Regions from separate parts of the Priestia sp. P1_B12_1 genome, predicted to be linked through region 2. Evidence: riboswitches for the same ligand, from Rfam matches in the RefSeq annotation. Region 2 holds a riboswitch; the other holds the start of a gene.
What was found. A riboswitch is a leader RNA that binds a small molecule or an ion and turns the genes downstream of it on or off. The one in region 2 is predicted to bind lysine.
Positions count from the first base shown of each region.

Region 1: it holds a riboswitch for lysine, as region 2 does, so the genes downstream of both, AC1D0Y_RS21265 (amino acid permease) here and AC1D0Y_RS04790 (aspartate kinase) in region 2, are expected to answer to the same signal.

Region 1 is NZ_JBFTZR010000007.1:44,931-52,824, forward strand. Features, by position in the region: gene AC1D0Y_RS21255 (ethanolamine ammonia-lyase reactivating factor EutA) at 1-1,404, opposite strand, end outside; gene thiT (energy-coupled thiamine transporter ThiT) at 1,561-2,169, opposite strand; TPP riboswitch at 2,202-2,302, opposite strand; lysine riboswitch at 2,477-2,661, shown strand; gene AC1D0Y_RS21265 (amino acid permease) at 2,764-4,203, shown strand; gene AC1D0Y_RS21270 (hypothetical protein) at 4,239-4,607, opposite strand; gene AC1D0Y_RS21275 (GNAT family N-acetyltransferase) at 4,711-5,202, opposite strand; gene AC1D0Y_RS21280 (cysteine hydrolase family protein) at 5,293-5,880, opposite strand; gene AC1D0Y_RS21285 (cupin domain-containing protein) at 5,902-6,210, opposite strand; gene AC1D0Y_RS21290 (YqcI/YcgG family protein) at 6,185-6,952, opposite strand; gene AC1D0Y_RS21295 (LysE family transporter) at 7,105-7,746, shown strand; gene AC1D0Y_RS21300 (alpha/beta fold hydrolase) at 7,732-7,894, opposite strand, start outside.
Region 2 is NZ_JBFTZR010000001.1:913,620-921,513, reverse strand. Features, by position in the region: gene AC1D0Y_RS04815 (enoyl-CoA hydratase) at 8-781, shown strand; gene AC1D0Y_RS04810 (electron transfer flavoprotein subunit beta/FixA family protein) at 800-1,573, shown strand; gene AC1D0Y_RS04805 (electron transfer flavoprotein subunit alpha/FixB family protein) at 1,607-2,587, shown strand; gene trxA (thioredoxin) at 3,000-3,314, shown strand; gene uvrC (excinuclease ABC subunit UvrC) at 3,539-5,305, shown strand; lysine riboswitch at 5,371-5,548, shown strand; gene AC1D0Y_RS04790 (aspartate kinase) at 5,690-6,922, shown strand; gene AC1D0Y_RS04785 (YslB family protein) at 6,974-7,501, opposite strand.

The DNA of each region.
Region 1 (7,894 bases), on a different contig from region 2:
AGCGAGCGTTTTAACGGAAACGGAGATCGCTTCTCCAGCTACTGGTAACCCTAGATCAATGTAATCTCCGTGTGTAAAATCAATTTGATCTAAACAAATAATTTCTAACTCTTTCCTCTGTTTAGCTAATGCTTGTCCTAAAGCTTTTGCAATATCTTGCTCGCATAGAACAACGAGGCACTTAGCTCCTTTAAAACAAGCAATAAATTCAGCGCTTATTACTTTTGCTAATTCTTGAAGCATCTTATAGCTGCAGTAAGGAAAATGAGATAAAGCAATAGCAGCGGGGGGATCTTCTGCGCTGAAAATAGTTGAAGCCTGCATACATGCCGCTCGAGCTCTTTCTTGAAACATCAGCGGATTCCATTTCTCTTCTTGCTGAACAGGTATCTCTACAATCGGGATATTTTTTAACGGCAGCCGCTTTGACCCAATGTATACAGTTGATCCGCTAACTTCTGTATTTTGCATACCAGCCCCAATTACAGTAGCGCGCGTTGTCTCAGCGGCTTGAGATACTTGGATGGATTGAAAATGATATGCTAGAAGCGGACCAACGTCTCCATGTATGGCCACTTCCTTCACTGTTTTTGGCTTTTGCTTCTCCATCATTGCTCCTACTCCTCCTGAAACCATGATCATTTCGGGGATAGAAGATCTTGTATGAGGAGAAACGATCAGCGAGGAATTTTGATTCAGCGCATTTACATAATTCACGGTTTCTTCAGCTAGTAATTGACAGATAGACGAGAGCTTTTCAAATGTTGCTTTTTCACCTTCTCGCAGTGTTAAAGAATTATTTTTCAAAAATTCAGTTAAATGAGAAGAAACGTAGGTAACAAAACCTTCTGAATTCAGACGAATTAATCTTCCTCCCACATGCAGTGTAAACGTTTCTATAACTTTTCCATTTTGACATAAAGCGATGTTAGCAGTTCCTCCTCCTACATCAATATTGGCAATTACTGCATTTGTTTCAGCAGAACGTTCGATTGCTCCTGATCCTTTTGCTGCTAATATTCCTTCTAAGTCAGCGCCGGCTGTTGCAACAACAAAATCCCCAGCATGTTCGGCTAGATAGTGAACGATACTTTCTGCATTTTTCTTTCTGGCCGTTTCTCCTGTGATGATCACAGCACCTGCCTCCACTTGATCTAAGGAGATTCCTGCATTCTTATACTCTTGTTCTAGTAGTACCGTTAATCGTTGAACATCGATTTCAACATCGTTTAGCATAGGAGTGGTATAGATAGAACTTGCATACGTTACGCGACGATCAATAATTTGACAGCCTGGCAGCGTAAACTGATTTTGTTGATTTGCTATTAACAGCTTGCTTACAATCAGTTTTGTTGTACTTGTTCCAATATCTAAACCTATGCTCGTGATCCATTTCTGTAGCATGCTATCAATCCCTTATCTCGTTTGAATATGGTGATTATCATAAAACAGTTTTTTGAATATTTCACTAACTATGTTATCAAACCTGACACACTTTTGTGTAAACAAAGGTGACAAATGACAAAAAAGACTAAATCTTGGTAGATTTAGTCTTTTTGCTTATGATGAGTGTGATTTAGTTATAATCATTCTTGATGCCGATGGAATTAATAGTGAAAGAATGATTAAGCAGGCTATTAGTGATCCTACCATTGAAATCCCGTTCATTGAAAAAGAATACCATAGAGCGGACATGCCCTTTGGCGCATATGATCCCCAGAAAATAATACCCGCAATAAAGTGCCAGAAATACCGTGCGAAGCTGCCGATAATAAGGGATAAAATAATCAAAACAAAAGCTTTTGATCTGTTATTGTTAGCTAAATTAGTTTTAATAGATTGCGAAAAAATACCTCCAAAACCTATAAAAGCAAAAGCCACAATATATTCAATAAACGTTTGCAGCGCTGTTAAAATATAAGCTGTTCCTGTTGCCAACTGTAAAAGCCCCCATAATAGACCAGATAGAGCCCCGCCTTTTACTCCCCAGCGAAAGCACATAATAAAAATGGGCACCATGGAGAACGAAATACTCACAGCCGTTGCAATCTTAATGGAAGGCAAAAGATCAAGTAGAAGTGCCAATGCTGCAAAAATAGCTATTTCAATTTTAGCCTGTAAAGGTAATGCTTTATTCACGTTTCTCACTCCTGTTTTTGAATCATTCATATCAAACGGTTTACACAGGAGTAAGCAAATATATGCTACTATTCCCACATTCCTACGCTAGCGTTAACTAACAGGTTCGAAGGGTCTGAACAATTTGTTCACTCTCAGCACGGCGGCTCCCCCTGTGGTACGTTCGGATATTTATGTAGTATTATGACAACATCCATTATATCATATGTAACAAAATAGATTCGAGAGATTTCAAAGATGTTTCTATTTTCTGAATCTATTTTTTATAATGACAATCGTTTTAGTATTTGGTATACTTCTTTTATGTCAAATGAATATAAAAAACCCTCATCCTAATCGATGAGGTAGAGGTCGCAGTTTTTAATAGTAAAGCAACGGAAATGCAGAGAACATTGAGGATGTTGCTTGAAAGGAAAAATTGCCGAAGTTTAGATCACTTCTCGGTTGATTTAAGCTGGGGCTGTCTCCGAACAGGAACAGAACTGTCACATCATGCGAGTGATGTGAAGAGCTATCTTCACGGAAGGTTGACGCGGTTTTCAGATTTAAAAGCGCGCACATATACTGCGGGCTTTTTTTATGTTATCCCGTCTCTTTCCGTACATTCGAAAGGAGTATTTATCTATGCAAGAGCAGCAAGAATTAAAACGTGGGTTGAAATCTCGCCACTTAACGATGATTTCATTAGGAGGAGCCATCGGAACCGGCTTATTCCTAGCAAGTGGTGGAGCAATTCACACAGCAGGACCTGGGGGAGCGCTTTTAGCTTACGCTATCATTGGTGTCATGGTTTACTTTTTGATGACCAGCCTAGCGGAGCTCGCAGCTTATATGCCTGAAGCCGGTTCGTTTAGTACGTATGCGTCTCGGTTTGTAGATCCATCCTTTGGTTTCGCTCTCGGCTGGAACTATTGGTATAACTGGGCTATTACGATTGCCGCTGAATTATCGGCTGGAGCCCTTATTATGAAATTTTGGTTCCCAAACTCTTCTTCTATTTTATGGAGTGCCCTGTTTTTATTAATTATGTTTGGGCTTAACTACCTTTCTGTAAAAGGATTTGGTGAATCTGAATTTTGGTTTTCGTTAATTAAAGTAGTAACGGTTATCATCTTTTTAGTTATTGGTATTATGATGATTTTTGGTATCTTTAACAATGAAGCACCAGGTTTTAAAAACTTCACGCTTGGTGATGGACCCATTCACGGTGGATTCTTTACTGTCTTAGGTATTTTTATGGCTGCTGGTTTTTCATTCCAAGGAACAGAGTTGCTTGGAGTCGCAGCTGGAGAAAGTGAAGATCCGGAAAAAACGGTTCCTCGCGCAGTTAAACAAGTCTTCTGGCGCATCTTGTTATTTTATATTTTAGCTATTTTTGTTATCGGGATGCTTATTCCATACACAGCGGATTCATTAGCAAGTGATGATGTGCGGGTAAGTCCATTTACTTTAATATTCGAACGAGCAGGTCTGGCGTTTGCAGCATCAGCTATCAATGCCGTTATTTTAACAGCCGTTTTATCTGCTGGTAACTCAGGTATGTATGCTTCTACGCGTATGCTTTGGAACTTAGCAAAAGATGGAAAAGCACCGAGGTTCTTAGCAAAAGTAAATAAACGAGGCGTTCCGGTTAATGCTTTAATCGCAACGGCACTTGTCGGTACACTTGCATTTGGTGCTTCATTTTTTGGAGACGGTGCGGTATACACGTGGTTACTTAACGCTTCTGGTATGTCTGGTTTTATTGCTTGGTTAGGAATTGCCATCAGCCACTATCGTTTTAGAAGAGCATTTGTTGCTCAAGGTCATGATTTGAGTGAACTTCCATATCATGCAAAACTTTTCCCGTTTGGTCCTATCTTTGCCTTTATTTTATGTGCTGTTGTCATTTTAGGTCAAAACTATTCGGCGTTTACGGGTGATTCGATTGACTGGTACGGTGTACTTGTTTCTTATATCGGACTTCCTTTATTCTTAATTGTTTGGTTAGGATACAAATGGACGAAAAAGTCAAAACTTATTCCGTTAAAAGAATGCCAAGTAACAGTAAAAAAATACGAATAAAAAAAGCTCTCTATTCTTTTGAATAGAGAGCTTTTTTATGTGATCTGATCAGCAAAATGAAGAGATATATAGGCGGGCTGATTTTTCATAACAAGCATATAACCTTTGAGGGGGCGATTACAGTAATCAGCAGCTTCTATATAATAAATATGCTGAATTAACCTGCTTAAATGGGTTACAAAAGATGGAAGTTGATGAGTAGGAATGCTTTGGATGTAGTCTATGATTTCTTGTTGAGTTTGAAGGCCTGAATGGGTACATTCTAACAGATAAAAAAGCGGATCTGCTGCTATAGTAGATAGTTCAGAGTTGTGTTTGATTCTATTCAGCTGGATATGCAGTTCTTTTTTTGACCATCTTTTTGGAATAGCTCTTAGATACTGATATTGAAAATGTGTATTCATGATAGCTAACACCTTTCGTATTAAAATAATAAAACGACTTATTATTTTAATAACCTTTACACATGAAACTAAAACGTTACAATGTGTAAAGGTGTCATACATCTTATAAAATAAGCTGATAAAAAAGAACATCTTGCCACTGATTAAATTTCCAGCCTACTTCTTTAAATTCTCCGCAAAATGTAAAATTAAATTGCTCATGCATTTTGATACTGATATCATTCCCTTTTGTAATCCCTGAAATAACAACGTGATGGTTGAGTTCTTTAGCTAATTCCAAAATTCGCTTCATAAGCTTTTTTCCAATGCCATGCCCCTGCTGGTTTTTATCAATATAAATCGATAGCTCTACCGTTTGAATGTACGCCTCTTTATCTCGATAAGAAGAAAGCGAAGCATAGCCCGCTACTACCCCATCTTTTTCTGCGACAATAAGCGGAAAAAGTTCATTGCTAATATGATTATTAAACCAGCTCCTTCTATGCTCTACTGTTACAGGCGTTAAGTCAAAAGTAGCAGCACTTGTTTGAACAGACTGGTTATAAATTTCAACAAGCATAGGTAAATCTTCTTCTTTAGCATAACGAATGATCATATGTACAAACTCCTTATAGTATAGAATTATCTTTATTTTACTTCTTTTAATAAACATAATCTACATAAAAAACCGATGTGCACATGCACATCAGTTGTGATTTTGAGCATATTGAAAGGTTTGAAGAACTTGAAGTGTCTCTTTTGTAGAAACGACCGTCGCAAACTCCTCATGCAAAGAAGACAGTGCGAATGTATGTACATCTTCTGCAGAAAGCCTTGTTTTTCCATCGTAGGACATACCATCAAAGCAAGCTGTTGCATCGTTTACAACGTACGTTCTGTACCCTAGATTTCCAGCCATGCGGGCAGTCGTGGAGACGCAGTGATTAGTAGTTAGTCCTATTAAGATAAGCGTATCATAACCATTTGCTTTTAAATAACTGTCTAGCTCTGTTCCAATGAAACAGCTGTTCACGTGTTTGCGAATTAAGTATTCGTCTTCTTGTGGACCAAACCCTTCTTTGAACTGAAACCCCTTCGAACTGGGGTGTAAAGGAGAATCTGGATTTTCTGATGCATGCTGTACGTGAATAACAGGATAGTCTTGGCGCCTCCATGCTTGCAGTAGCGTCAGCATATGTTTTTCTGCATCTAGATTGTTTCTTTCCCCCCACTGTGGTGAATAAAATCCTTCTTGTACATCAATAAGCAGCAGCACTGGCCGGGAACGTAGCATAAGCATCATCTTCTTTCATCTTTATTTTAAAATGGAAATAACGTATGTGCACCCATCAGGACCGGCTTTTGACGAATGAACCGTCTGTTTCGGTAAATGTATCCGATCTCCTGCCTGACATAGAACCGTATCATGTTCAACTGTAAAGTAAATAGATCCTTCAAGTATATGAAGAATTTCATCAGTTGGATGGGTATGAGATGGGTGCGTTTGAAAAGCAATATCATGCTGTACTTCAACGTATCCAGTATACGCCGGAAGCAGTTCTTTAATTACTTCTTCAAACTTTCCGCCAACTCCTTTTTTAATAGAGGCTTTTTTTACGTCCATGCTGCTCACTCCTTTTTAATTTAAACGGACACTGTCCGGTAGTATAGTTGTTATCATCGTGTAAAAAATATTGCTTCCACTCTCGGTTTTCCTGCTGTCCATACCATCCTAACTCAGGGTGAGCTGATACGTCATCATATGTTTTTAACCGATCGCGGACCACCTTTTGTACGTGCCGCCCTATTTTTGAATCTCCTGTCATACCTTCAAACACCCACCGAGGTTGAAATGTAATCATAAATCCCCTGCTCTTACGGCTTTTACGTAAAGAATGAGCAGGCGTATTACAGACGACAAAAATAGGTTCTCCGTGAAAGCAAAATTCCCATAATAGATCTTTTGGATCTTTTGGAATGTCTTGCGGCCATTTCTTTTGATCAATTTGATGAAGAAACGTCAACGTATCCCAAAACATCGTTTCGTACTCTTCCATTGAACGTTCTTTATGTTCAGGCTTAAAGAATAACACAAAGGATGTATAGCGACCTATGGTTTTAAAAGTATCTATGTATTCTCTAAGTGCCGACGCTGCATTCCTAATATCTTGGTAGTTATAAGGAGTAGTCACAAATGAAAACCGCAGTAAATCTTTTTTAAAGCCTTCTACCCCTAATATACAAGGAAATGGATTTTCTTCTGATAATATATCGCTTCGGAAATATTGAAAAGCATCTTTTCCCCAAAACGGGACGTGCGTTGACTCTAAAATCTCATTGGCTCGAAAAAGCATTTTTGATGCCATTAAAACCCTCCTTATGGAACTCAACGTTACATGTGTATTAAAGAAAAGAAAGTTTATGAGCATTTTTAACTAAATGTCGCTTCTAAATTATAAAACTCTAATCTATATATATATAAGCTACTATTGGACAAGTTAGAAAGGAGGCTGTGTTTGTGGAGTGGTTTTTGATTGCTATAAAACAAATAATTCTAGGTATTAGTCTCGCAGCACCGGTAGGTCCAATTAATATAGAGATGATTAAAAAAGGCCTGACGAAAGGTTTTTGGGCTTCTTGGCTAGTTGGTTTAGGAGGCATGACGGCCGACATTTTATTTATGCTCCTCATTTTAATAGGGTTAACGCCTTTTGTTCAGATGCAGGCTGTTACTGTTACCCTGTATGCAACTGGTTTTGTCATGCTCACATTTGTTGGCTTTCAAAGTATGAAACAAGCTGTTTCTCGCTCCTTTTCAATAGATGTAAATAAACCCTCTATTAAAAGAGATAAGTCGTTTTTTACAGGTTTCTTCATTGCTCTTATGAATCCTTTAAATATTGTGTTTTGGTTTGGTGTATTTGGGTCAAGCTTAAGCGAAAGCCTCCAAAGTCAAACATGGCTATCTGTCTTTTTTCACAGTTTCTTTATTATCTTTGGCATCCTTCTTTGGAATTTAAATATTGCCAGCAGCATTCATTTTACAAGAAAATTTATCACGCCTAAGCTTCTTCGTTTCATTACGTTAGGTGCCGGGTTTTTACTTTTTTTATTTGGCTGCCAGTTCGGTTTTAAATGTATATCCTTACTTGTAGGCTGAGCTTTTAGCGATGAGTTCAATAAGAGTGTCATTTACTTTCTCACGGTCATCATAAAAAAGGCCGTGTCCACTGTTTTCAAATGGAAGAAGTGTAGAAAATGAAATATGACGATTCATAACTTTTGCAAGATCAAATGGACAAATTTGA
Region 2 (7,894 bases):
TAAACAAATGGAGATTATCCAGGTTGAAACTGTTGATGCAATAAGCTTCATTACGTTAAATAGACAACCTGCTAACGCTTTGTCTCAAGATTTATTAAAAGATCTTTCAAGTGTTTTGAAACATTTGGAAGATAGTAAAGAGACAAGGGTTATCGTTATTAAAGGTGAAGGGAAATTCTTTTGTGCCGGAGCTGATATAAAAGAATTCACATCGCTTCAGCAGGAAAAAGAATACGAGAAGCTTGCTGTTAACGGTCAAGAGCTCTTTGAGTATATTGAAAATTACCCAAAACCAGTGATTGCAGCTATTCATGGGGCTGCTTTAGGCGGAGGGTTGGAGCTTGCTATGAGCTGCCATATCCGTTTGGTAACGGAAAACGCTAAGCTGGGCTTGCCTGAGCTGCAGTTAGGAATTATACCAGGTTTTGGAGGAACTCAGCGATTGCCTCGTTATGTAGGAGTTCATAAGGCTTGTGAGATGATGCTGACCAGTGATCCAATATCCGGAAGCGAGGCAGTGGAGTTAGGATTGGCAAATGCAGCTTTTGAAGAAAGTCAGCTTATCAATGAAACATTTTTACTTGCTAGAAAAATTGCCAAAAAAAGCCCGATTTCTGTTAAAGCTACCTTGCAGCTGCTTCAGCATGTAAAAACAGATGCTTACTACAGCGGCATTAAAAAAGAAGCGCAGTTTTTTGGAAGCGTATTCAAAAGCCAGGATGCTCAAGAAGGCGTAGCCGCTTTTATTGAAAAGCGCCAGCCTAAATTTTTAGGAAAATAAGCTTAGGAGGGGAATTGAATGAATATTTACGTGTTAGTGAAAAGAACATTCGATACAGAGGAGAAACTTTCATTAAAAAATGGTCAAATTGTTGAAGATGGGGCTGAATTTATTATTAATCCTTACGATGAGTATGCAGTTGAAGAAGCTATTCAGCTAAAGGAAAAGCATGGCGGGGAGATTACGGTCGTGAGTGTAGGAGGGGAAGAATCAGAAAAAGAACTCCGAACAGCTTTGGCTATGGGAGCAGATAAAGCGGTTTTAATCAATACGGAAGATGACATAGAAGATGGCGATCAGTACACGACTTCTAGGCTGCTGGCACATTACTTAAAAGAACAATCTGCTGACTTGATTTTGGCAGGAAACGTAGCGATTGACGGAGGTTCGGGCCAAGTGGGACCGCGCGTAGCAGAACAGTTAGAAATCCCTTATATTACGACGATTACAAAATTGGATATCGAAGGTGAAAAAGTGACTGTTGTACGCGATGTGGAAGGTGATTCTGAGGTTATCGAAACGTCGCTTCCTCTTTTAGTAACAGCTCAGCAGGGACTTAACGAACCTCGCTATCCATCTCTTCCAGGGATTATGAAAGCGAAGAAGAAACCGTTGGTTGAAGTGGAATTGGATGATTTAGATTTAGATGAAGATGATGTAGAAGCAAAAACAAAGACTATTGAAATTTATTTGCCTCCGAAAAAAGACGCAGGACGCGTATTACAAGGAGATATAAAAGATCAAGTGACAGAACTGGTCAATTTACTGCATAAGGAAGCAAAAGTCATTTAATAAGTCAAAAGTCAAAACAATGGGGGGATTGCAATGGGACGCAAAGTGTTAGTTCTAGGAGAAGCACGTGATGGGGGATTACGAAACGTATCGTTTGAAGCGATTTCCGCAGCATCTACTGTAGCTGACGGTGGAGAAATTGTTGCAGCGTTAGTAGGAAAGAACGTAAAAGCTTTAAGTGAAGAGCTTATTGCGTACGGAGCGAATAAAGTTGTTGTGACGGAGCATGAAGATTTAGCTGCTTACACATCGGATGGCTACGCTCAGGCGTTATTAGCCATCATTGAAAGTGAACAGCCTGAAGCTATCGTATTTGGCCATACGGCTCTTGGCAAAGACCTAGCGCCAAAACTGGCAGCTCGCTTAGACAAAGGACTTATTTCCGATGTGACGGATGTAGAAGTTGGAGGGGATCAAGTAGTCTTCACCCGCCCAATTTATTCTGGTAAAGCATTTGAAAAGAAAATCATGACCGATGCTTTTACGTTTGTCACAATTCGTCCAAATAATATTTCACCGCTTGCAAAAGACGACGGACGTACAGGTGATGTAGAGGATTTAAATGTTGAAATCAAAAACCTGCGTACAGTTGTAAAAGAAGTTGTACGTAAAGCAACGCAAGGGGTTGATTTATCCGAAGCAAAAGTCGTGATTGCAGGTGGTCGAGGTGTAAAAAGCACGGAAGGTTTTGGACCTCTCCAAGAACTAGCGGACGTGTTAAATGGAGCTGTTGGGGCGTCTCGCGGAGCATGCGATGCAGATTACTGCGACTATTCTCTTCAGATCGGTCAGACGGGCAAAGTAGTCACACCAGATTTATACATTGCCTGCGGAATCTCAGGAGCCATTCAGCATTTGGCCGGCATGTCAAATTCAAAAATTATTGTTGCTATTAACAAAGATCCTGAGGCTAATATTTTTAAAGTAGCTGATTACGGAATCGTTGGAGATTTATTTGAAGTGGTGCCTCTGCTAACGGAAGAATTTAAAAAGCTGAAAGTACAGTCTGCGTAAGAGGCTGGGACAAAAGTATTTTAGACGAAGTGAAGAACGAACTATTGATCAAGATGTTTGATTAGTGGTTCGTTTTTTTGTTGGGGTAAACTTTATGTGTGTGGGTCTTTCTAGCAGCAGTTGATTTCTGTGCAAGACTCCTGCAGAAAGCGAAGTCTTGCACAGAAATCAACTGCGGTGGCACAAGCGGTTCAGCCTTTGTATACTATTTGTTCACCTTTAGATGGAATTCATTTCGTTATGTCTCAACCTCACGGAAAACGAAATTTTCTACGTATGTTTTTATGTAAATTGTACAAACTAGAGCGAAGAATAAACAGTATAAATGTAAGCAAAAAGTTAGCAAACCTTATTTGAAGGTGATATACTGTGAGTAGAATTTGGATATTGCATATATTTAGGAGGAATTAAAATGGCTATTGCACATGCTACAGATAAAAACTTTACAGATGAAATTAAATCAGGCCTAGTGCTTGTTGACTTTTGGGCACCATGGTGTGGCCCTTGTAAAATGATTGCTCCAGTTCTTGAAGAAATTGATGGTGAACTTAACGATAAAGTTAAAATCGTGAAAGTAGACGTTGATGAAAACCAAGAAACAGCTGGAAAATTTGGTGTTATGAGTATCCCAACTTTAGTATTATTTAAAGATGGAGAGAAAGTTGATCAAGTAGTTGGTTTCCAACCAAAAGAAGCATTAACAGAATTAATTAATAAACACGCGTAAGTCAAAACCTAGCTCAGGCTAGGTTTTTTCTTTTTCTCCACTTTTTCTCTTTTGGGAATACTTTTATTTAGCGAATATGCGTTCGTTTGTTTTATACTAGATGTAAGGAACACCGTCACAAATCTGGCTTATGTGCATGTATTGTAAAGCAGAAAAGAATGTAGGCTACGCTTCATAAGCGAATGTATAGATGGACAGAGTAAGAGAAGAGGAAGGAGAAAAGTATGAATGATTATTTAAAAGAAAAGCTGGCTATTTTACCGGATCAGCCCGGCTGCTACTTGATGAAAGATAAATATGGAACGGTCATTTACGTAGGAAAAGCAAAAGTATTAAAAAATCGAGTGCGCTCCTACTTTACCGGATCTCATGACGGAAAGACGCTTCGACTTGTAAACGACATTGTCGATTTTGAATATATCGTCACATCTTCTAATTTAGAAGCGCTTATTTTAGAAATGAATTTAATTAAAAAGCATGATCCAAAATACAATATCATGCTTAAAGATGATAAGGGCTATCCCTTTATTAAGATTACAGCTGAAAAACAGCCCCGGCTTGTTATTACAAGAAAAATAAAAAAAGATAAAGGGAAATACTTCGGTCCTTATCCTAACGTTCAAGCTGCAAATGAAACCAAGCGGCTTCTTGATCGCATTTATCCACTAAGAAAGTGCTCTACCATGCCAGACAGACCTTGTTTGTATTACCATATCGGGCAATGTCTAGCTCCTTGCGTAAAAGAAGTAAAAGAAGAGCAAAACAAACAAATTATTGAAAATATCACTCGGTTTTTAAATGGTGGATATGAGCATGTCAAAACAGAGTTAACTGAAAAAATGTTAAAAGCTTCAGAAGAACTTGACTTTGAAAGGGCTAAAGAATATCGAGATCAAATTGCTCATATTGAAGCGACAATGGAAAAGCAAAAAGTAACGTTTAATGATTTTGTTAATCGAGATGTGTTTGGCTATTCTTATGATAAAGGCTGGATGTGTGTTCAAGTTTTCTTTATTCGCCAAGGGAAATTAATTGAGCGAGAAGTTTCTATGTTTCCTTTTTATAAAGAGCCAGAAGAAGATTTCTTAACTTTTATCGGTCAGTTTTATGCCAAAAATATTAAGCCAAAAGAAGTGCTGGTTCCAGCAACGATTGATGCAGAGTTAGCTGAGAAATTAGTAGAAGTAGAGGTTCAGCATCCAAAGCGAGGCAAAAAGAAAGAATTAGTAGAACTTGCGTGTAAAAATGCAAAAATTGCGCTCGGTGAAAAATTCTATTTAATTGAACGAGATGAAGAGCGCACGGTTGGCGCAGTTGAACGGTTAGGAGAAGAGCTTGGAATTGCAGCGCCTTACCGGATTGAAGCATTTGATAACTCAAATATTCAAGGGACAGATCCCGTTTCTGCGATGATTGTTTTTGTTGATGGGAAACCGGAAAAGAAAGAATATCGCAAATATAAAATTAAGACCGTAAAGGGACCAGATGATTACAGTTCCATGAGAGAAGTCGTTCGCAGACGGTATTCCAGAGCGTTAAAAGAAGGTCTTCCGCTTCCAGATTTAATTGTTGTAGATGGGGGCAAAGGGCATTTAGCTGCAGTACAGGACGTTCTCGAAAATGAATTGGGACTTTTAGTGCCTACAGCAGGTCTTGTCAAAGATGATAAGCACAGAACCTCCAACCTGATGATTGGTGAGCCTCCTCAAATCATACCGCTTGAACGCAATAGTCAAGAATTTTATTTGCTTCAGCGAATTCAAGATGAAGTTCACCGCTTTGCGATTACTTTCCACCGTCAAGTGCGCTCTAAGTCCGCTTTTCAGTCTGTTCTGGACGACATTCCGGGAGTGGGAGAAAAGCGTAAAAAAGCTTTGTTAAAGTATTTTGGTTCGGTGAAAAAATTGAAAGAAGCAACGGTTGATGATATTCGAAATTCAGGTGTTCCTCAAAACATTGCTGAAAAAATTTATGAAACATTACAAAAATAGTCTTGAAATAATAGAAAATATTTGATAAGCTATTAACTAATTTCATACGACACTTCATCAAATGAAGTGAAGATAGAGGTGCAAATTTAATCAGTACGTATCAGGAAGGGTATGAGCCCTTATGAATGAGACGGAAAGGGAAATTTGCCGAAGTGAACATTACCTCATAGTAATGATTGCTGGTTCTGCGTTGAATAAACGTAGGATTGTCAAGATGTAGATTCTTGGAGAGCTATCTCACGGCAGTGGACGGTTATGTTTTATAATTTTCGTTCGTTAAGCAATGAGAGCTCATCTCATTGCTTTTTTTATTGTCTGAGTAAAAAAATTTAGCTTCTCATCATCCTGCATATGCAAATTTATTGAAAAGGAATGAACAAAATTATGGCATTAATCGTTCAAAAATTTGGTGGAACATCTGTTGGTTCTGTTGAACGTATCCAACATGTAGCAAACCGTGTTATTCAAGAAGCAGAGCGCGGTAACCAAGTAGTTGTTGTTGTATCGGCAATGGGCAAAACGACAGATGCACTGGTGAAATTAGCAAGTGATATTACGGACAGTCCAAGCAAACGCGAAATGGATATGCTTCTTACAACTGGAGAACAAGTAACGATTTCCCTGTTAACAATGGCCCTTCAATATAAAGGGTATGAAGCAACTTCGCTAACAGGTTGGCAAGCTGGTATCCAGACGGAAGCAGTTCACAGCAATGCACGAATCCAGCACATTGACACGACACGTATTCAAAGCCAATTAGATAGAGGCCGAATCGTAGTAGTAGCTGGATTCCAAGGCTGTTCAGAAGATGGAAGCATTACAACATTAGGTCGAGGCGGCTCTGACACTACGGCAGTAGCTCTTGCCGCAGCATTAAAAGCTGCAAAATGTGATATTTATACAGACGTAACAGGAGTGTTTACGACAGATCCGCGCTATGTAGAAGATGCTCGTAAGCTTCACTCTATTTCATATGACGAAATGTTAGAATTAGCTAATTTGGGAGCAGGGGTGCTGCATCCGCGCGCTGTTGAGTTTGCAAAAAATTATCAGATACCGCTAGAAGTGCGTTCAAGCTTAGAAAACGAGAATGGAACGATTGTTGAGGAGGAAGTTTCAATGGAACAAAACTTAGTCGTAAGAGGAATTGCGTTTGAAGATAATATTTCACGAGTGACAATTGAAGGGTTAAACAATGAGTTGCAAACTCTTTCTACTATTTTTACAGCATTAGCAAAAGAACAGTTAAATGTGGACATTATTATTCAAAACGTAACGGCTAATAATCGTCTCTCTATCTCATTTTCTATTAAAACCGTAGACGTAGATGCCGCTCTTGCCGTCTTAAAAGAGTATAAATCTACTTTAGGATATACGCGTATTGAACATGAAAGCGGTCTGGCTAAAGTATCAATTGTCGGCTCTGGCATGATTTCTAATCCAGGCGTTGCAGCCGAAATGTTTGAAGTGCTGGCAGGGGAGAAAATTGAAGTGAAGATGGTCAGCACGTCTGAAATTAAAGTATCTACAGTTGTACCGCACGCTGATATGGTAAAAGCTGTTGAGACGCTTCACGTAGCATTTGAATTAGAAGAGCAGCAAGCAGTGCACGTATAAAGAAGAGAAAAAAGACGTGGTATCTCCACGTCTTTTATATATACGTATTTCCTACTTTTTATAGCGCTCCGCGCGTGTTTCGGTAGGTAAGATATCTTTTCGGTCCCACTGCACGGAAATCAGCACTTTTCCGTTCTTTTCTTTATGTGTTAAGTAGGCTTCTGTTAGGCAGTTGTTTTGACGCTGAATCTGTTCAGCCACAAATCCTGACTCAAGATGAAACGAACAAGTTTCCTGCTGAAATCTTTTGCTGACCACATCACCTGATAACTCAAGCTCGAGTGAATATTTATCTTTTTTTGCAAGCGTCAGTGTTCCCCAGGAAGCTGCTTTAAAAAAAGCGACGATTTCATCCATTGTATTTAATGGGTATTTCCGCGCAAGGTGTTTTCCTGCCCAGTATGAAATGGTATTTGTTTCGTCTCCAAGAAGCTCTGGAATTAACACGTCACGCAAAAGGCTGTATCCGAAATATGAAACGTGATCAAGAGTTCTCTCTGTTTCAGCTGTGACGTTAGGTTCTGATGTTTCCATCGTCTCTTCAAGTTCTTGCTGTGATTCTGTTTGTAAATTGCTCATGCTTTCCCCTCTTTCTTTACTACTATTATATACAAATCTAAAAAACCTCTCACGCATTTTTTTAATAAAATGTAAGAGGATCTTTATTATGGTAAAAAGAGTTAGATGTAAAGATGAAAAATCCATAATATACCTTTTAAAAGGGTACTTTTACCTGTGTAAATGTTTTGTGAACTTGTTTACAATAAAAGCATAAAGTAAACGCTTACTTATTTGTGGCAAGCAATATTATAATAGAAAGAAAAAATCTGTAACATCAATACAGTAAGCGTTAACAAATATAAAATTTTATAAATTTATATTTTATAGAAGATTTAAACATCTTGCCTTGACGCTCTTAATCGATGGGAGTAAAATTAACCTGTCACATACTTTATTAGGAAATGCAAAGGT